Regions from separate parts of the Streptomyces sp. BRA346 genome, predicted to be linked through region 2. Evidence: riboswitches for the same ligand, from Rfam matches in the RefSeq annotation. Region 2 holds a riboswitch; the other holds the start of a gene.

Region 1 (10,402 bases), on a different contig from region 2:
CCAACGTCAGCCACGGCTGCACCGGCATGTCCACCGCGAACGCCCAGTGGTTCTTCAACACCGTGCACCTCGGCGACCTCGTCACGGTCGTCAACAGCAACGGGGACGACATGGCCACGTTCGGCAACGGCTACGGCGACTGGAACATGGCCTGGACCGACTGGCGTCAGGGCAGCGCCCTCGCCGCCGGTCAGCGGGACGGCAGCACCCCGGCCGACTCGGCCCGGCTCCGCCCCATGGCATGACCGCGTGACGCCGCACCGCGTGCGGTCAGGCGCCCACCGCGAGCCGCTTGCGAAGCAGCCCGGCCAGCGCGTCCGTCAGGGCCACCGGGTCCACCGGATGCGTCACCGCGGCCTCCGCGCGGCTCCAGGTGGCCAGCCAGGCGTCCTGCGGGCGGCCGATGAGCAGCACCACCGGCGGGCACTGGAAGATCTCGTCCTTGATCTGCCGGCAGACGCCCATCCCGCCCGCGGGGGCCGACTCCCCGTCCAGGACGCACACGTCGATCCCGCCGTCCTCCAGGGCCTCCAGGACGGCCGGGAGCGTCGCGCACTCCACGAACTCCACCGGAGGCAGATCGGCGGCGGGCCGGCGACCGGTCGCGAGCCGCACCTGTTCGCGGGTGTTCGCGTCGTCGCTGTAGACCAGCACCGTGGCGGTCGGCCGCATCGTTTCCTCCGCATCAGCCAAGGGGACTACCGGGCTCCTGTGGCGGATGTTACTCCCGTACAGCCTTCCGGAGGAGGGGGCGAACCGATCTCTCCCTCCTTCGAGGGATCACCCGGAACAGCCGCGACGAGCAGCGTCGATGCCCTTGACGCCGCCCTGGACACTCCGAACGGCACCCCCGGGAGTGAGGGCCGGATAAGCGACCGACATAATGTCGGTCGTGGCGACAGCAACGACAGTAGAAACCGGGCACGCGCACCCGTCGGTCAACCGGCCGAACCTCACCAGTGTCGGAACCATCATCTGGTTGAGTTCCGAGCTGATGTTCTTCGCGGCCCTCTTCGCGATGTACTTCACCCTGCGATCGGTGACCGGAGCCGAGCACTGGAAGGAAATGGCGTCCGCGCTGAACTTCCCGTTCTCGGCGACGAACACCACGATCCTCGTGCTCTCCTCCCTCACCTGCCAGCTCGGTGTCTTCGCCGCCGAGCGCGGCGACGTGAGGAAGCTGCGCTCCTGGTTCGTGATCACCTTCATCATGGGCGCGATCTTCATCGGCGGTCAGATCTTCGAGTACACCGAGCTGGTCAAGAAGGACGGGCTTTCGCTCTCCTCCGACCCGTACGGCTCGGTGTTCTACCTGACCACCGGTTTCCACGGACTGCATGTGACGGGCGGGCTCATCGCCTTCCTGCTGGTCCTGGGGAGGACGTACGCGGCCAAGAGGTTCACCCACCAGCAGGCGACGGCGGCCATCGTCGTGTCCTACTACTGGCACTTCGTCGATGTCGTCTGGATCGGCCTCTTCGCCACGATCTACATGATCAAGTAAGCCGGTCACCGCGACCGGAAGCACGTCCTTAAAGCATCGACGCAGAAGATCCTGACACCGGGGTAATCCGTGAAAAAGCTCTCCGCACGACGGCGCCATCCGCTGGCTGCGCTCGTCGTCCTACTCTTCGCGCTGGCGGTCACTGGGGGGCTGTACGCCGCGTTCTCGCCGAGCGAGGCGAAGGCCGATGACAGCTCCGCCCAGTCCCTCGCCATCGAGGAGGGCAAGAAGCTCTATTCCGTCGGCTGCGCCAGCTGCCACGGTACGGGCGGTCAGGGGACCACTGACGGCCCGAGTCTGGTCGGCGTCGGCTCGGCGGCCGTCGACTTCCAGGTCGGCACCGGCCGGATGCCCGCCCAGCAGCCGGGCGCCCAGGTGCCGAAGAAGAAGAAGGTCTACTCGGACGCCGAGATCGAGCAGCTGGCCGCGTACATCTCCTCGCTCGGCGCCGGGCCGGTGACGCCCTCCAAGGGCCAGTACAGCACCGACGACGCGGATGTCGCGAAGGGCGGAGAGCTCTTCCGTACGAACTGCGCGCAGTGCCACAACTTCGCCGGCAAGGGTGGTGCCCTCACCAACGGCAAGTACGCGCCGTCCCTCGAGGGCGTGAGCAAGAAGCATCTGTACGAGGCCATGCAGACGGGCCCGCAGAACATGCCCTCCTTCCCCGACACCACGATGCCGGAGAAGAACAAGCAGGACATCATCGCGTACCTCGAAACGGTCAACAGCGACAAGTCCAAGACCCCCGGTGGCCTTGAGCTCGGCGGGCTCGGCCCGGTCAGTGAGGGCCTCTTCGCCTGGGTCTTCGGCATGGGCGCGCTGATCGTCCTCACCATCTGGGTCGCCGCCCGGACCGCAAAGGCCAAGAAGTCATGAGTAGCCACGAGATTTCACAAGCAGAAGAGAAGCTGCCCGAGGAGCGGGCGGAGGGCGGCGCGACCGTAGTCGCGGAAGACCCGTTCGCCGACCCGGGGCTGCCCCCGCACGAGCACCGTCAGCAGGACATCGACGAGCGGGCCGCCCAGCGGTCCGAGCGCACCGTCGCCCTGATGTTCACGGTCTCGATGCTGGCGACGATCGCCTTCATCGCCTCCTACGTGGCGCTGCCGGTCGACAAGTACATCTACGTCTTCCCGATCGGCCACATCAGCGCGCTGAACTTCGCGCTGGGTGTCACCCTCGGCATCGCGCTGTTCTGCATCGGCGCCGGTGCGGTCCACTGGGCCCGCACCCTGATGTCCGACGTGGAGATCGCCGACGAGCGGCACCCCATCGAGGCGAGCCCCGAGGTCAAGGCGAAGGTCCTCGACGACTTCGCGGCGGGTGCCAAGGAGTCCGGCTTCGGCCGCCGCAAGCTCGCCCGCAACACCCTCTTCGGCGCGCTCGCGCTGGTGCCGCTCTCCGGCGTCGTGCTGCTGCGCGACCTCGGTCCGCTGCCGGGCACCAAGCTCCGGCACACCGAGTGGGCCAAGGGCAAGCGGCTCATGAACTACAACACCATGCAGCCGCTGCGGCCCGAGGACATCTCCGTGGGCTCCCTGACCTTCGCCATGCCCGAGGGCATGAGCGAGGAGGACCACGACTTCCAGACCCAGATCGCCAAGGCCGCCCTGATGCTGGTCCGGCTCCAGCCGGAGAACATCAAGGACAAGCGCGAGCTGGACTGGTCGCACGAGGGCATCGTCGCCTTCTCGAAGATCTGCACCCACGTCGGCTGCCCGATCAACCTGTACGAGCAGCAGACCCACCACGTCCTGTGCCCCTGCCACCAGTCGACGTTCGACCTCTCCGACGGTGGCCGAGTGATCTTCGGTCCGGCCGGTCACGCACTGCCCCAGCTGCGGATCAGGGCCAATGACCAGGGGTACCTCGAAGCCATGGGCGACTTCTCGGAGCCCGTCGGTCCTGCTTACTGGGAGCGCGGATGAGTACTGAAAACGAGCAGGCGCCACGGCGCGGCAAGGCGCCCGCGGGCGAGCGCGTCGCCGACTGGGCCGACGGCCGGCTGGGCATCTACAGCCTGGCCCGGGCCAACATGCGCAAGATCTTCCCGGACCACTGGTCCTTCATGCTGGGCGAGGTCGCGCTCTACAGCTTCATCATCATCATCCTCACGGGTGTGTACCTGACGCTGTTCTTCCACCCCAGCATGGAAGAGGTCGTGTACCACGGCCCGTACGTCCCGATGCAGGGCGTCCGGATGTCCGAGGCGTTCGCCTCGACGCTCGACATCAGCTTCGAGGTGCGCGGCGGTCTGCTGATCCGGCAGATCCACCACTGGGCCGCGCTGGTCTTCCTCTGCGCGATGTTCGTGCACATGATGCGCGTCTTCTTCACCGGCGCGTTCCGCAAGCCGCGTGAGATCAACTGGCTGTTCGGCTTCCTGCTGTTCTTCCTCGGCATGCTGACCGGCTTCACCGGCTACTCGCTCCCCGACGACCTGCTCTCCGGCACCGGTCTGCGGTTCATCGAGGGCGTGTTCCTGTCGATCCCGGTCGTCGGCACCTACATCTCGATGTTCGTGTTCGGCGGCGAGTTCCCGGGCATGGACCTCATCCCGAGGCTCTACCCGGTCCACGTCCTGCTGCTGCCGGGCATCATGCTCGGCCTGCTGGTGGCGCACCTGATCCTGGTCTTCTACCACAAGCACACGCAGTACCCCGGGGCCGGCAAGACCAACAAGAACGTCGTCGGCATGCCCCTGCTGCCGGTCTACATGGCCAAGGCGGGCGGCTTCTTCTTCCTGGTCTTCGGCGTCATCGCGGCCATCTCCGCGATCGCGACCATCAACCCGGTCTGGACCATCGGCCCCTACCGGCCCGACCAGGTCTCCACCGGCGCCCAGCCCGACTGGTACATGGGCTTCGCCGAGGGTCTGGTCCGTGTGATGCCCGCCTGGGAGATCAACGCCTGGGGTCATACGCTCGTCCTGGGCGTGTTCATCCCGATCGTGCTCTTCCCGCTGGTCCTCTTCGCGATCGGCCTCTACCCCTTCATCGAGGGCTGGATCACCGGCGACAAGCGCGAGCACCACATCCTGGACCGCCCGCGCAACGCCCCGACCCGTACGGCCTTCGGTGTCGCCTGGCTGACCGCGTACTTCGTGATGCTGATCGGCGGCGGCAACGACCTGTGGGCCACCCACTTCCACCTGTCGATCAACTCGATCACCTGGTTCGTGCGGATCGGCTTCTTCGCCGGCCCGGTCCTCGCGTTCATCGCCACCAAGCGGATCTGCCTCGGCCTCCAGCGCCGCGACAAGGAGAAGGTGCTGCACGGTCGCGAGACCGGCATCATCAAGCGCCTGCCGCACGGTGAGTTCATCGAGGTGCACGAGCCGCTCACGCAGGAGCAGCTGCACGTGCTCACCCAGCACGAGCAGCCGAAGGCGTACGAGATCGGCCCCGAGGTCGACGAGAACGGCGTCCGCCGCAAGGTCAAGGGGTCGCAGAAGCTGCGGGCCAGGCTGTCCAAGTCGTACTACGGCAAGGACGCCTTCATCCCGAAGCCGACCTCCGAGGAGTACAAGGAGATCACCAGCGGCCACGGCCACCACTGATCTCTTCCGTCATCTGACGCCACAGACCGGGGCCCCGGCCCGGACCTCACCGTCCGGACCGGGGCCCCGGTCGTGGTCATGAACGTCTTCCGCGCCGATAGGCTTGGCCTGATCGAGCCATAGCCACTCAGGAGCGGACCATGGACGTTGTGACCCCAGCCGGAGGCGACAGCACCGCGACGGCCCGCACCTGGCCGGATGTGCTCAGCTCCCTCCTCGGCGGCCAGGACCTCGGGGCCGACGACACCGCCTGGGCCATGGACCGCATCATGCGCGGGGAGGCCACCGACGCCCAGATCGCCGGGTTCGCGGTCGCGCTGCGGGCCAAGGGCGAGACCGTGGCCGAGCTGTCCGGCCTCGTCCGCGCCATGTACGGGCACGCCAAGACGATCGAGGTGCCCGGGCCGACCGTCGACATCGTCGGCACGGGCGGCGACCGTGCCAAGACCGTCAACATCTCGACCATGTCCGCCCTGGTGGCGGCCGGGGCGGGCGCGCGCGTCGTCAAGCACGGCAACCGCGCCTCGTCCTCCGCGAGCGGCGCCTCCGACGTCCTGGAGAAGCTCGGCGTCAACCTGGATCTGAGCCCGGCGCGGGTGGCCGAGATCGCCGAGGAAGCGGGCATCACCATGTGCTTCGCGGTCAAGTTCCACCCGTCGCTGCGGCACGTCGCGGCGGCCCGCCGCGAGCTGGGCATCGCCACCCCGTTCAACTTCCTCGGCCCGCTCACCAACCCGGCCCGGGTCCGCTGCCAGGTGACGGGCGTCGCCGATGCCCGCATGGCGCCGATCATGGCCGGGGTGCTGGCCGAGCGGGGCTCCTCGGCGCTGGTCTTCCGGGGCGACGACGGTCTGGACGAGCTGACCGTCACCGCGACCTCCCAGGTGTGGGTGGTGCGGGACGGCACGGTCCGCCGGGAGACGTTCGACCCGCGCGACATCGGCTTCGACCTGGCCCCGGTGGAGGCGCTGCGCGGCGCCGACGCCTCGCACAACGCGGACGTGGCCCGCCGCCTGCTGGCGGGCGAGACGGGCCCGGTCCGCGACGCGGTCCTCCTGAACTCGGCCGCCGCCCTGGCGACCCTGGACTGGGACCGCGAGCCCGCTGACACCCCGCTCCCGGCCCGCATCGCGGCGGGCGTCACCCGAGCCGCCGCCTCGATCGACTCGGGCGCCGCGAGGCAGTCCCTGGAACGGTGGGTCCGGGCCAGCAACGCGTAACGGGCGCCTGGGGTTTCGTTGCCGGGTGCGGCCCGGTGGCCGGGTTGTGCCCACCCGTTCCTCCCCCAGCTACCGCTGGGAGGTGCCCCCTCCGCGGAACGATTGCCCACAACCAGGTCGACCTCCCCAACCTCGCGCCCGCTCCTCAGCCCTCGCGCCCGCTCCTCAGCTCTTGCCCCGTCCCCAGCCCTCCGGGCGTACCACCCAGCCCCTCCGGCGTTTGAGGAGCGGGGGTGCAGGGGGCGGAGCCCCGGCGGGGTCGGGGGCGGAGCCCCGGTGGGGCCCGGGGGCTTGCCCCCGGTTTCGGGGAGGGGCGGGGTGGGGGAAGCCCCCGCCCCGCGTCCACTATGCGGACGCGCGCTGAGGTGTCGCGCGTCCGCATGGCATAATCCCCCCAGGTCACGAGCGACAGCGACTTCGGCCCCGGCCCGCTGTCCGGCAACCCTCCGTCCGTGGCGGGGTGCCCCGGGTGATGACCAGGCCGCCCGCAGCGAGGCGTGCGGCAAGCGCGGACCCCTCGCACTAGGGGTCCTGGTGGTCGAGGGAGTTTCTCCGTGACGCAGCGAATGCGCTAGGGCCGCAGCGCCCCGTTTTCCCCCCTGCTCCGCGCGGAGCCCACCGTGCGTTGAGCGAGTTTCCGCATGCTCGCAACCCCATCGGGAGAATTCGCCATGTCCGTGTGCCCTTCTGCTGTCGAGACCTCCGCCCCGCTCGCCGTCCTCGGCAGTGACGTCACCGTGCCCCTGGTCACCGGCGGTGAGGTGACCTACGCAGCCCTCGACTACGCGGCCAGCGCGCCCGCCCTGCGGCGGGTGTGGGACGACGTCGCCGCGTACGCCCCGTACTACGGGAGCGTCCACCGCGGCGCGGGGTACCTGTCGCAGTTGTCGACGGACCTCTTCGAGACGAGCCGCAAGGACGTCGCGGCGTTTCTGGGGTGCCGGGAGGACGACCAGGTGGTCTTCACCCGCTCGACCACCGACTCGCTCAACCTGCTGGCCGCCGCGCTGCCCACCGGCACGGAGGTGTTCGTGTTCGAGACCGAGCACCACGCCTCGCTGCTGCCGTGGGAGCAGCGGGAGGACACCCGGGTGACCTACCTGAGCGCGCCGCGCTCGCCGCGGGAGGCCGTGGAGACGCTGGAGAAGGCGCTGGCGGGGCGGGCCGGGGGCCCGGCGCTGGTGTGCGTGACGGGCGCGTCGAACGTGACGGGCGAGCTGTGGCCGGTGCGGGAGCTGGCCGCGGCGGCGCACGCGCGGGGCGCCCGTATCGTGCTGGACGCCGCGCAGCTGGCCCCGCACCACCCGGTGGACATCGCGGAGGCGGACGTGGACTGGGTGGCGTTCTCGGGGCACAAGCTGTACGCGCCGTTCGGGGCGGGCGTCCTGGCGGGCCGGGCCGACTGGCTGCGCGAGGCGCGGCCGTACCTGGCGGGCGGCGGCGCGAGCCGCAAGGTCGCGCGGCGGGACGACGGCGGGGTGGACGTCGAGTGGCACACCACCGCGGCGCGGCACGAGGCCGGTTCGCCGAACGTGATCGGGGTGTACGCGATCGCCTCGGCGTGCAGGGCGCTGTCCGAGGCCGGGTTCGACGGCCTGGTGGCGCGGGAGCGGCAGCTGATCGCGACCGTACGGGAGGGGCTGGCGGAGGTGCCCGAGGTGCGGCTGCTGTCGCTGTTCGGCGACGACGCGCCGCGCGTGGGGGTGCTGTCGTTCGTCGTGGAGGGCTGGAACAGCTCGCACTTCGCGGCGGCGCTGTCCGCGGAGTACGGGATCGGCGTACGGGACGGGCTGTTCTGCGCGCATCCGCTGGTGCGGACCCTGCTGGGTGGCGAGGCCGGCGACCCGGGGGAGTGCGGCGCGCCCGAGGCCGCCCCGGGGGAGCGCTCCCTGAACGCGATCCGCGTCAGCTTCGGCGCGGGCACCCCGGATGAGCATGTGGAGCGCTTCGTCCGGGCGGTGAAGGAGCTGGTCCGGGACGGCGCGAAGTGGGAGTACCGCACGGAGGACGGCCGCTGCGTGCCCGCGCGCTAGCCCGATACGACCTAGCTGTCGAGACCGATGGCGAACGCGGCTTCCAGGTCGTGCTGGGAGTAGGTGCGGAACGCGATGTGGGTCTCGGTGGAGGCCACCCCCGGCAGCTTGCTGATCTGGCCCGTGATGATGTCCGCGAGGTCGTCGTGGCGGGCCACCCGCACCATCGCGATCAGATCGTGCGCGCCGGTGACCGAGTAGACCTCGCTGACGCCCTCGATCGCGGCGATCTTCTCGGCGGTCTCCGGGATCCGGTCCACGCTGGTCTTGATGAGCACGATCGAAGTGATCACGGCTGGCTTTCTCCCTCGCTGGACCTGGCTGCGCCGCCCACTCTATCCGGCCGTCCGAAGCGGGCCCACGCGTAGAGAAATCCCAGGGTGAAGCCCACGAGATGGGCGAGGTAGGCCACTCCGGGGCGGGCGTCGGCCTGGCGGGCGGCGAGCCACTGGAGGGTGACCCAGAAGATCAGTACGGCCCAGGCGGGGAAGCGCAGCGGGAGGAAGAACAGGAACGGGAACAGGCTGGTCACCCGGGCGCGCGGAAAGAGCCATAAGAAGGCGCCGAGGACGCCGGAGATGGCGCCGGAGGCGCCGACCAGCGTCTGCGGCGATGAGGCGTGGGCGGCGGCGTAGCCGAGGAGCGCGAGATAGCCGGTGACGAGGTAGAAGAGGGCGAAGTGCATACGGCCCATGCGTTCCTCGGTCATCGCCCCGAAGACGTAGAGGAACAGCATGTTGCCGAGGAGATGCAGCCAGTTGCCGTGGACGAAGAGCGCGGTCAGCGGGGTCAGCGGCTCGGCGGGGGTGCCGCTCCACAGGGCGCTGGGGACGACGCCCCAGCGCTCGAAGTACGAGGTCTGGGCCTGGAGGAGGTCCCCGCCGGAGCCGTAGCGGGGGTCGAGCCCGGAGGCCGGTCCGAGGACGAAGATCAGGCAGCAGGTGACGATGAGGGCGTACGTCATCACGGGACGGCCGGACCCCGCCGACTTCTCGATCATGGGCAGATCATCGCGTACCCGGCACAACCTGCCCAGAGCGCCTCGCCGCCGCCCGGGGGCGGGGGTACGGGCCCGACAACCCCCGGGGCTCAGGCCGTAGGGTTACAGGACGCCGATGAGCCCGAGTAGCGAGGACCCGACACCATGGCCGTTCCCACGCCGACAGCCGAGACCCGCTGGCGCTGCACCCTGTGCGGCAACCTCACCCGTTTCGATGTGACCCGCTCGACGAAGGCCGTCGAGTTCATCCACCTGGACCTGGCGGGGGAGCCTCGGGTCGAGGAGCGCGATGTGCTCAGTGAGACCATTGAGTCAGTGCGTTGTCGCTGGTGCAACGCGGTCGACCAGATCGAGCTGGTGGACCGTCCGAGTGCGAACGCGAGCGCCTGAGACACGGAGCGAGGAGAAGGTGGTGGACCGGACGGGCGGCCGCGAGGCGGCCGGTGACGCCGAGGGCGTCACCGAGGCGCTGGACCGCCCCCTGCCGGAAGGGGTGCGGCGGCGTGTGGTGGCGCTGGTCGCGGATGCGTTCGGTGGTCTGACGGTCACCGAGCTGCCACCCCAGCTGCGGCAGTACGCCCGTTTCACCCCGAACCGGCGCGCGAAGTTCGCGGGCAACGCGATGGCCGCCGCGGTGGAGAGCGACCCCGTCTTCCGGCAGCGGATCGGACAGCGGCTGCGCGAGACCCAGACGGAACTGACCGAGGCCATCGAGGGCGGTTCGCCGCCCGCGGCCGCGGATCCGGTGGACGTCGCGGCGGTGGCGTACGTACTGCGCCCAGCGGGCTGGGTGAAGCTCGTCGAGGCGGCGGGCGAGGAGGCCCAGCGGGCGTCGGCCGAGCGGGCGGGCGAGGAGGCCGAGCGCGAGCTCCAGCGGCTGCGCGAGGAGCTGGCCACCGCCCGCGCGGCGGCGCGCAAGGAGTCCGACCGGGTCCGCGCCGAGCTGGACGCGGCCCGCAAGGAGACGGACGCGGTGCAGCGCAAGCTGCGCAGCGCGCAGAGCGATGTGAAGCGCGGGGCGGCGGCGCTGCGCAAGGTCGAGGGCGAGCTGGAGACCGTGCGGTCGGAGGCCGCGACGCGGCA
Region 2 (10,402 bases):
GCCCTCGAGCTCCAGCTTCTCGAACACCGAGACGGTCTGGAGCAGGGCCACGCCACCACCGGCGACGATGCCCTCCTCGACGGCGGCCTTGGCGTTGCGCACCGCGTCCTCGATGCGGTGCTTGCGCTCCTTCAGCTCGACCTCGGTCGCGGCACCGGCCTTGATGACGGCCACGCCGCCGGCCAGCTTCGCCAGGCGCTCCTGGAGCTTCTCGCGGTCGTAGTCCGAGTCCGAGTTCTCGATCTCGGCGCGGATCTGGTTGACGCGGCCCTGCACCTGGTCGGTGTCGCCGGCGCCGTCCACGATCGTGGTCTCGTCCTTGGTGACCGTGACCTTGCGGGCGCGGCCGAGCAGGTCCAGCCCTGCGTTCTCCAGCTTGAGGCCGACCTCCTCGGAGATGACGGTGCCACCGGTGAGGATGGCGATGTCGCCGAGCATGGCCTTGCGGCGGTCACCGAAGCCCGGGGCCTTGACGGCGACGGACTTGAAGGTGCCACGGATCTTGTTGACGACCAGGGTCGCCAGCGCCTCGCCCTCGATGTCCTCGGCGATGATCAGCAGCGGCTTGCCGGACTGCATGACCTTCTCGAGCAGCGGGAGGAGGTCCTTCACGCTGGTGATCTTCGAGTTGACGATCAGGATGTAGGGGTCGTCGAGCGACGCCTCCATACGCTCCATGTCCGTCGCGAAGTACGGGGAGATGTAGCCCTTGTCGAAGCGCATGCCCTCGGTGAGCTCGAGCTCGAGCCCGAAGGTCTGCGACTCCTCGACGGTGATGACGCCTTCCTTGCCGACCTTGTCCATGGCCTCGGCGATCAGCTCGCCGATCTGGGTGTCGGCGGCGGAGATGGAGGCGGTGGAGGCGATCTGCTCCTTGGTCTCCACGTCCTTGGCCTGCTCGAGCAGCTGGGCGGAGACGGCCTCGACGGCCTTCTCGATGCCGCGCTTGAGGGCCATCGGGTTGGCGCCCGCGGCAACGTTCCGCAGGCCCTCCTTGACCAGCGCCTGGGCGAGGACGGTCGCGGTCGTCGTGCCGTCACCGGCGACGTCGTCCGTCTTCTTCGCGACCTCCTTGACCAGCTCGGCGCCGATCTTCTCGTACGCGTCCTCGAGTTCGATCTCCTTGGCGATGGACACACCATCGTTGGTGATCGTGGGGGCGCCCCACTTCTTCTCGAGGACGACGTTACGGCCCTTGGGGCCGAGGGTGACCTTGACGGCGTCGGCGAGCTGGTTCATCCCGCGCTCGAGGCCGCGCCGCGCCTCCTCGTCGAACGCGATGATCTTGGCCATGTGAAGTGGTCCTCCCAAGACGGGGTGGATTGCTCCGGACCGCGCCTGGCGCCCGCGACGGACGGCCTGCCTGCCGTGCGGTTCCTTGCCCCGCGCGGCATCGGCGAGCCTCACCGACCCGATCCTTCTGTCACTCTCACCTTCAGAGTGCTAACGCAATAATTAGCACTCGCCCCATGAGAGTGCAAGCGCCCGACGGGCGTCAAGAGAGGCGGGCGAGAGCCCCCGCGGACATGCCAGAGGGCCCGCCCCCTCGCGGGATGCGGGCCCTCCGGCTACTTCAGTCAGCTGCGTCGCGTTCGGCGCGTCAGCCTGCGGCCACGCGGACCATGTCCGCCTGCGGGCCCTTCTGGCCCTGCGAGATCTCGAACTCGACCCGCTGGCCTTCCTCGAGGGTGCGGTAACCGTCCATCTGGATCGCACTGTAGTGGACGAACACGTCCGCACCACCGTCGACCGCGATGAAGCCGTACCCCTTCTCCGCGTTGAACCACTTGACGGTGCCCTGAGCCATTCCTAACTCCCCTATTGCTGGCCCTTGCGCAGGACCGCACTCCGCGGACCCGGGTCAGACCTCACCCCCCGAGTCGAGGGGGGTGTGCGCCGGAACGCGTCGACCGCCGCTGAATGTATCCGTCCCAACGCCCTCTGCAACAGGTCAATTGGACGAGAATTCTGGGCACGGCCGATCGGTAAAAAGTGGAGAAGTCCCGTGAAGTCCGGGCAAACCCGACCGGACATAGGGCGCCAACCCGACAAATCGCGCACACACTTTGCGCACAAGTTGACGAGTTCTCATATGCGGTTCCGGCACCGGGCTTGATCAGATAGCCCGCGCCCGATGGAGAAGCGGGGCAACTGTATCGCGATTCCACACACGGAATCGCCCCGTCCGGATCTTCCCGGGCGAGGCGATTTCCAGAGGTGAGCGGGGTGATGGGGCGTCAGCAGCCACCCGCGACCGCGGGGATGATCGACACCCCGGCGCCGTCCGGCGTGGCCGTGGCCAGGCCCTCGGCGAACCGCACGTCGTCGTCGTTGACGTAGACGTTCACGAAGCGGCGCAGCTTGCCGGTGTCGTCCAGGACGCGCGCGGAGATGCCCGCGTGGTTCTTCTCCAGGTCCGCCAGAACCTCGGCGAGGGTCGCGCCCTCGGCGCTGACCTCGGCCTGGCCGCCGGTGTAGGTACGCAGGATGGTCGGGATTCGGACGTTGACGCTCATGCGAGGCCAGCCTCTCGGAACGAGTCAAGGGTGGGGCGGATGATGGCGGAGGGACCCGTGGTGGGGGCCACCGCGTCGAGGGTCTTCAGGCCGTCGCCGGTGTTGAGGACGACGGTCGTCAGGGACGGGTCGAGCAGCCCGTCCTCGATCAGCTTCTTGGTCACGCCGACGGTCACGCCGCCCGCGGTCTCCGCGAAGATCCCCTCGGTGCGGGCGAGCAGCTTGATCGCGTCGACCACCTGCTCGTCGGTGACGTCCTCCACCGCCCCGCCGGTGCGGCGCGCGATGTCGAGGACGTACGGGCCGTCCGCCGGGTTGCCGATGGCCAGCGACTTGGCGATGGTGTTCGGCTTCTGCGGGCGTACCACGTCGTGGCCCGCCTTGAAGGCGGTGGACACCGGGGAGCAGCCCTCGGCCTGGGCGCCGAAGATCTTGTACGGCTTGTCCTCGACCAGACCGAGCGCGATCAGCTCCTTGAGCCCCTTGTCGATCTTGGTGAGCTGGGAGCCGGACGCGATCGGGACGACGATCTGGTCCGGCAGCCGCCAGCCGAGCTGCTCGCAGATCTCGTACGCCAGGGTCTTGGAGCCCTCGCCGTAGTACGGCCGCAGGTTGACGTTGACGAAGCCCCAGCCCTCGCCCGCCGGGTCGCCGATCAGCTCGCTGCAGAAGCGGTTGACGTCGTCGTAGTTGCCCTCGATGCCGACCAGGTCACCGCCGTAGACGGCGGCCATGACGACCTTGCCCGCCTCCAGGTCGTGCGGGATGAAGACGCAGGAGCGGAAGCCCGCGCGGGCCGCCGCGGCGCCCACCGCACCGGCCAGGTTGCCGGTGGAGGAGCAGGACAGGGTGGTGAAGCCGAAGGTGCGGGCCGCCTGGACGGCGATGGCGACGACCCGGTCCTTGAAGGAGTGGGTCGGGTTGCCGGAGTCGTCCTTGACGTGCAGCTCGCCGGTGACGCCCAGCTCACGGGCGAGCCGGTCGGCCTTGACGAGCTGGGTGAAGCCCGGGCTCAGGCTGGGGAGCGCGGCCACGTCGGCGGGGACGGGCAGCAGCGGCGCATAGCGCCAGATGTTGTCGGGACCGGCCTCGATCTGCTTCCGCAGTCCCTCGGGATCGCCGCTCGGCAGCTCGTACGCCACCTCGAGCGGCCCGAAACACGACCCGCACGCGAAGATCGGGCCGAGGTCGAAGCGCTCACCGCACTCGCGGCAGGACAGGGCGACGGCGGGGCCGAAAGCGGCAGCGGAAGTGGTTGAGCTTTCGACGGATTGCACAGCCATGGAGGCGAGGCCCTTTCTCCTCATCTTCCTCGGGACGCATTTCGCCACGAGACGGAATTGGCACCTTCCCGAGCTGGGAGCCTCGCTACAGGACGCGAGACCAGCTGGAGGGTTGCCGGGGCTTCAACGGGCCGTTCCCTCTGCCCCTCTGGATGAGCGGTATGGCCGCCGGGCCGCACCCGGGGCGTTTGTCCGCACCGAGCCCCCGACATACGAAGGTCATGTGCGCTGTTCAAGACTGTAACCGACGGCCCGGATGGTTGAGCTAGCCGTCCGAACCGCGAGATGGATCACAACGATCACGCCGCGCGATCACAGCAGGGAGACGAAACAGGTGCTGGATGAGGTGGAGCGCTGGCTGGAGCACCGCTCCTGGTCGGCCGACGACCGTCCGCTGGACCGCCTGCTGGCCGCGAAGCGCGACACGGCGACGAGCGTCAGCGTGGTGCTGCCCGCGCTGAACGAGGAGGCGACCGTCGGCGAGATCGCCGCCGCGATCCGCCGCGATCTGATGACCGAGGCCGTGCCGCTCGTCGACGAGCTGGTGGTGCTGGACTCCGGCTCCACGGACCGCACCGCCGAGGTCGCGGCGGCGGCCGGGGCGAGGGTGGTGCACCGCGACGCGCTGCTGCCCCGGCTGCCCGCGCTGCCCGGCAAGGGCGAGGTGCTGTGGCGGTCGCTGCTGGCCACCAGCGGCGACATCGTCTGCTTCATCGACGCCGACCTGCGCGAATTCGACGCGCGCTTCGTCTCCGGCATCGTCGGGCCGCTGCTCACCGACCCCGGGGTGCAGCTGGTCAAGGGCATGTACGACCGGCCGCTGCGGGACACCGCGGGCCAGGGCGGACGGGTCACCGAGCTGGTCGCGCGGCCGCTGCTGAACCTGCACTGGCCGCAGCTCGCCGGTTTCGTCCAGCCGCTGGGCGGCGAGTACGCGGCCCGGCGCTCGCTGCTGGAGCGGCTGCCGTTCCCCGTCGGGTACGGGGTCGAGCTGGGCCTGCTGGTCGACGCGCTGCACACGGTCGGGCTCGACGCCCTCGCCCAGGTCGACATCGGCGTGCGCAAACACCGCCACCAGGACGGCAAGGCGCTCGGCCGGATGGCCGCCGCGATCTACCGCACCGCGCAGCTGCGGCTGGCCCGCGGCCATCTGGTGCGGCCGCGGCTGACCCAGTTCGAGCGCGGCGAGAACGGCTTCGAGCCGCGGACGACGGCGGTGGACACGGAGGAGCGGCCGCCGATGATCGAGATCCCGGAGTACGCGGAGCGGCGCGCGGCCTGAGGGCGCCTCTTCCGGGGCAAGAAACCGTACGTACGTTTGCGCGCGGTGCCCGATGGCTAGGCTCGCGACATGGCCGTTGAACGCAGCGCACCGATCCTCGTCGCGTCCAACCGCGGCCCGGTCTCGTACGCGCTGGGCGAGGACGGTTCGCTCTCCCCCAAGCGCGGGGGCGGCGGGCTGGTCTCCGGGCTGAGCGCGATCGGGCCCGACGCGGGCGCGGTCTGGGTGTGCGCCGCGCTCGGCGACGGCGACCGCGAGGCGGCGCGCCGCGCCGGGGCGGGGCACCTGGACGCGGACCACACCGGCGGGCAGCAGGTGCGGATGCTGGACATCGCGCCGGACGTCTTCGCCGCCGCGTACAACGGCGTCGCGAACTCGGTGCTGTGGTTCGTCCACCACCTGCTCTACCAGACCCCGGTCGAGCCGGTCTTCGACGCGGAGTTCCGCGCCCAGTGGGAGGCGTACGAGGCGTACAACGCGGCCTTCGCCGACGCGCTCGCCCAGGAGGCGGCCGACGGCGCGGTCGTGCTGGTGCAGGACTACCACCTGGCGCTGGTCCCCGGGCTGCTCCGGGCCCGCCGCCCAGACCTGCGGATCGGCCACTTCTCGCACACGCCGTGGGCGCCCCCGGACTACTACCGGCTGCTGCCGGACGACGTCGCCGCGGGCGTGCTGCGCGGCATCCTCGGCGGCGACCGCGCCGCCTTCCTCACCGGGCGCTGGGCCGCCGCGTTCGCCGACTGCTGTGCGGCGGTGCTGGGCGCGGAGGTCGTCCGGGGGCCGGACGGCTCCCCGGCCGCCGTCCGCTTCGAGGGCCGCGAGACCCGGCTCGGGGTGCACGGCCTCGGCGCCGATGCCGACTTCCTGCGGGAGCGGTCGCGTGCGGCCGACGTCGACGAGCGGCTGGCGGCGCTGCGCGAGCAGATCGGACCGGGCCGGAAGACGATCGTCCGGGTGGATCGCACCGAGCTGTCCAAGAACATCGTGCGCGGGCTGCTGGCCTACCGCCGCCTGCTGGAGACCCACCCCGAGTGGCGCGAGCGCGTGGTCCACGTGGCCTTCGCCTATCCGTCACGCCAGGACCTGACCGTCTACCGCGACTACACCGAGCGGGTGCGGCTGCTCGCCGAGGAGATCAACACGGAGTACGGAACGGAGGGCTGGCAGCCGGTCGCGCTCCACGTGAAGGACGACTTCGCACGCTCCCTGGCCGCCTACCGGCTGGCCGACGTGGCCCTCGTCAACCCCATCCGGGACGGGATGAACCTGGTCGCCAAGGAGGTCCCGGTCGTCTCCGAGCGCGGCTGCGCGCTGGTGCTGTCGCGGGAGGCGGGAGCGTACGAGGAGCTGGGCGCGGACGCGGTGACGGTGAACCCGTACGACGTCGAGGGCACGGCCCGCGCCCTCGACGAGGCCCTCCGCACCCCGGACGCCGAGCGGGCGGACCGCACGAAGCGCCTGTCCGCGGCGGCCACGGCCCTCCCACCCCGCGACTGGTTCCTGACCCAGCTACGGGCCCTGCAAGAGGGTTGAAGTACCCACCCCGCCCCTCCCCGAACCGGGGCTCCGCCCCGGACCCCGACCCACCCCGGGGCTCCGCCCCGGACCCCGTTAGCGGGGGGCTTCGCCCCGGCCCGAGCGCCAGGCGCCGCCCACCGCCCTCCGCCCTGACCCGCTACGGGCGGGCAGGCCACCGGGGCGAACCGCCAGGCCCACGCCACGCCGGGGCACCACCCCGGGCGCACCGGCCCGGGCACGGCTCCGCAGGACCACCAAACCGGACCGCCCCGGGCACATCGGCCCGGACACCGCCGCGCAGGCTCACCGCCTCGGCCCGCGCCCGGCGCCGAGGCGAACCGCCAGGCCCACGCCACGCCGGGGCACCACCCCGGGCGCACCGGCCCGGGCACGGCTCCGCAGGACCAGCGCCCCGACCCGCCCCGCGCTCCACCTCGTCCTCGACGCCGCAGCGCCAATCCCGCGCTCCGCCCCGGCCCGTTCCGGGCCCACCAGCCCGGGCACCGCCGCACAGCCTTAGCGCTCCGGCCCCGGGGCACCGCCGTCGCCGTGCACGGCCTGCGGGGGCGGCCCTGCGGGCACCGCCCCGGACGCGCTCACGCGCCTCGTCGCCGAGCGGCGGCGCATCGCCCACCGGCGGCGGGGGTCCAGGGGGCCTGCCCCCTGGGTTCGGGAAGGGGCGGGGTGGGGAACTGCCAGCGCACCGGCGCCCCCTCAACGCCGACCGGCGGGCCGGGGTCCAGGGGGCTTGCCCCCTGGGTTCGGGAAGGGGCGGGGTGGGGATTCTCAGCGCAGCGCCGCCGCCAACGCCTCCAGCAGGGCCACGACCCCCGCCGGGCCGTCGACCACCAGGTCGGCGCGCTCCGCCAGGGCCGTCACCTCCGTGCTGCCGCTGCACACCAGCAGCCCCGGTACGCCTTCCTTCCGCAGCCGCTCCACGGCGGCGAACGCGGCCAGGTCGCCGAGGTCGTCCCCCGCGTAGAGGACCACGCCCGCGGAGGTTTCGCGGACGTACTCCAGCAGGGCGACGCCCTTGTCCATGCCCGGTGGGCGCAGCTCCAGGACCAGGCGGCCCGGTTCGACGATCAGGCCGTGGCGCTCGGCCAGCGCCTGGAGCGGGGCGCGGAGCTGGTCGAAGGCCGCCTGGGGGTTCTCGGTGCGGCGGGTGTGGACCGCGACGGCGCGGCCCTTGTCCTCGGTCCAGGTGCCGTGCCAGGCGCCGTTCGCCTCCAGGACGCCCGGCAGTTCGGAGCGGACGGCGGCGATGCCCGGGTGGGGTTCGGGGGCCTGGATGGCCTGGGTGGACGCGTCCCAGCGCTCGGCACCGTAGAGGCCGAGGACGACGAGGTTGGCCGGAGCGGCGCTGTCCCCGAAGCCGCCGTAGCGCACGGCGACCTCGGCCGGGCGGCCGGTGATCACCGCGAGGGAGTGCAGCCGGGGGCCCAGCTCGGCGAGGGCCGGGACGGCGCCGGGGTGGGCGCGGGCCTGGTCGGGGTCGGGGACGATGTCGGCGAGGGTGCCGTCGAAGTCGACCCCGAGGACGGCCCGGTCGGGCCGCTCCAGGAGGGCGGCGAGGCCCTCGCGGCCGGCGGCGGTGACGGGTACGGGAAGGGGGTGGCTGCCCATGCGGCGACCCTACCCGGCCCCGCCCACCGGCACCCGTACCGGGACGAAGCCAAAACCTCAGCGGCGTTCGCGGCGCTCGTCCCGCACCCGGCGCAGCCGGTTGATCGTCACCGGGTCGTGCTCCAGCGCGCGGGGGTCGTCCAGCAGCGCGTTGAGCAGCTGGTAGTAGCGGGTCGGGGTGATGCCGAGCCGCTCCCGTATGGCCCGCTCCTTGGCGCCCGGGCCCGGCCACCCGTCGCGCTCGACGGCGAGCACGGCCAGGTCCTGTTCGGAGAGTCCTTCGGTGGTCACGAGTTGGCCGTCTCCATGGCATCGGCGGCCCGCTGGATCTCGCCGAGGACGCTCGCGGGGTCGCCGCCCTTGGTCACGGTCGAGCCGATCTTCTCCTTGACCATCTGGCTGATGCTCGCCCAGGAGGTCTTGTCGGCCGGGTAGAACTGGGCGCGGTCCATCTGGTCGAGGAAGCGCCACAGCTTCTTGTGCTCCTCCTCGTGGCGCATCGTCGCGGAGACGGCCGTGGTGACGGGCAGCAGGTCGTACTGGTCGGCGAAGTCCAGCACGTTCTTCTCCTGGTAGACGAAGTCGAGGAAATCCCCGATCTGCTTCCGTCTGCCGTTCGCCTTGAAGGCCATGAGCCAGTCGGCGACGCCCATGGTGGAGGTGGACTTGCCCTTGCGGCCGGGCAGCGGGGCGGTGGCGTATTCGATGTCGTGGCCGGAGGCCTGCTGCATCAGGGTGGGGTGGCCGTTGAGCATGCCGACCTCGCCGCGGGTGAAGGCGTTGAAGACGTCCTGGCGGTTGGTGCGGGCCGGGGAGCGCGGACCGGTGAGGTCCGCGCCGACCAGCTCGTCCCGCAGCCACTCGAACGTCTCGATGTTGGCGGTGGAGTCGATGGTGTAGCTGCCGTTGGAGTCGGTGTAGCCGCCCCCGCCGCTGAGCATCCAGATCATGGCCTCGGCCTGCGACTCCTCGGGGCCGAGCGGCAGCCCGTAGGGGATCTTCACCCCGGCCGACTTGAGCGCTTGCGCGGCGTCCTTCAGGTCCGCCCAGCTCTCGGGGGCGGAGGATATGCCCGCCTCGTCGAACAGCTTCTTGTTGTAGAAGAGCAGCCGGGCGCTGGAGACGAAGGGCAGCCCGTACTGCACCCGGCTGACCTCGCCCGCCTGGGCGATGGAGGTGATGAACGAGGCCTGGGTGGGGATGGAGAGCATCTGGTCGGCGCGGTAGAGCTTGCCCGCGGCGGCGTAGTCGGCGTACGCGCCGATCTGCGCGATGTCCGGGCTGTCACCGCCCTTGACCATCTCGGCGACCTTCTTGTCGACTTCGGTCCAGCTGTAGACCTTGACGTCGACCGTGATGTCGCTGTGCTTGGCCTCGAAGGCCCGGGCCAGCTTGTCCCAGTACTTCTGGGAGGTGTTCTCGGCGCTGTCGCCGTAGTCCGCCGCTACCACCTTCAGGACGTTCCCGTCCGATCCGGAGCTGTCGCTGCCGCACGCGGACAGCGTGGGCATCGCCACCGCCGTCGCGGCCCCAGCCGTCGTCAGACTCAAGAACCGTCGCCGCTGCACTGCGTTTTCCCACCCTATGGCTTGATTCTTCCTCCGCGGATGCTTCTCGCGAAGGTCGAGCGAGTCTGCCTTGCAAACCTCCACAAGGTCTACACCATGGGCGTATCGCTTCGGTATCGGACCTCTCCTTGCCAGGTCAGACGTATCGCACACCGCCACGTGGGATGTGTCACGTCGTCACAACTCGCTTACCTGCGACGAAGAACCGCCCGGCGAGTGGACTAGACCTCTCATGGTGGATCGCGGGAGACTGTCCCCTGTGAAACACGTCATCGCCCTCGATGTGGGCGGCACCGGCATGAAGGCCGCCCTGGTCGGGGCGGACCGGACACTCCTGCACGAGGCCAGGCGGCCCACCGGGCGGGAACAGGGACCCGAGGCCGTGGTCGCCGCGATCCTCGACTTCGCCGCCGAGCTGCGCGCCGTCGGCGAGCGGCGGTTCGGCGAACCGGCCGCGGCCGCCGGGGTCGGCGTGCCCGGCGTACTGGACCAGGACCGCGGCGTCGCCGTCTTCGCCGCCAACCTCGGCTGGCGCGACGTACCGCTGCGCGCGCTGCTGTCCGAGCGGCTGGGCGGCGTCCCGGTCGCCCTCGGGCACGACGTCCGTAC

The links. Region 2 has a riboswitch for S-adenosylmethionine ahead of thrC (threonine synthase). Riboswitches for the same ligand answer to the same signal wherever they lie in the genome.
Region 1: linked by a shared signal. The riboswitch ahead of LCH29_RS10285 (aminotransferase class V-fold PLP-dependent enzyme) and the one ahead of thrC (threonine synthase) in region 2 are both predicted to bind S-adenosylmethionine.

What each region holds. Positions count from the first base shown of each region.
Region 1 covers NZ_JAIWIH010000006.1:111,145-121,546, forward strand. The annotation lists gene LCH29_RS10250 (Ig-like domain-containing protein) at 1-245, shown strand, start outside; gene LCH29_RS10255 (hypothetical protein) at 271-672, opposite strand; gene ctaE (aa3-type cytochrome oxidase subunit III) at 884-1,504, shown strand; gene qcrC (cytochrome bc1 complex diheme cytochrome c subunit) at 1,574-2,383, shown strand; gene qcrA (cytochrome bc1 complex Rieske iron-sulfur subunit) at 2,380-3,435, shown strand; gene qcrB (cytochrome bc1 complex cytochrome b subunit) at 3,432-5,066, shown strand; gene trpD (anthranilate phosphoribosyltransferase) at 5,207-6,286, shown strand; SAM riboswitch class IV at 6,684-6,801, shown strand; gene LCH29_RS10285 (aminotransferase class V-fold PLP-dependent enzyme) at 6,958-8,319, shown strand; gene LCH29_RS10290 (Lrp/AsnC family transcriptional regulator) at 8,331-8,612, opposite strand; gene LCH29_RS10295 (rhomboid family intramembrane serine protease) at 8,609-9,319, opposite strand; gene LCH29_RS10300 (hypothetical protein) at 9,464-9,709, shown strand; gene LCH29_RS10305 (NYN domain-containing protein) at 9,729-10,402, shown strand, end outside.
Region 2 covers NZ_JAIWIH010000030.1:20,860-31,261, forward strand. The annotation lists gene groL (chaperonin GroEL) at 1-1,293, opposite strand, end outside; gene LCH29_RS30680 (cold-shock protein) at 1,601-1,807, opposite strand; gene LCH29_RS30685 (MoaD/ThiS family protein) at 2,238-2,516, opposite strand; gene thrC (threonine synthase) at 2,513-3,799, opposite strand; SAM riboswitch class I at 3,817-3,958, opposite strand; gene LCH29_RS30695 (glucosyl-3-phosphoglycerate synthase) at 4,134-5,081, shown strand; gene LCH29_RS30700 (alpha,alpha-trehalose-phosphate synthase (UDP-forming)) at 5,151-6,614, shown strand; gene otsB (trehalose-phosphatase) at 7,386-8,225, opposite strand; gene LCH29_RS30710 (DUF3263 domain-containing protein) at 8,283-8,516, opposite strand; gene LCH29_RS30715 (extracellular solute-binding protein) at 8,513-9,793, opposite strand; gene LCH29_RS30720 (ROK family protein) at 10,053-10,402, shown strand, end outside.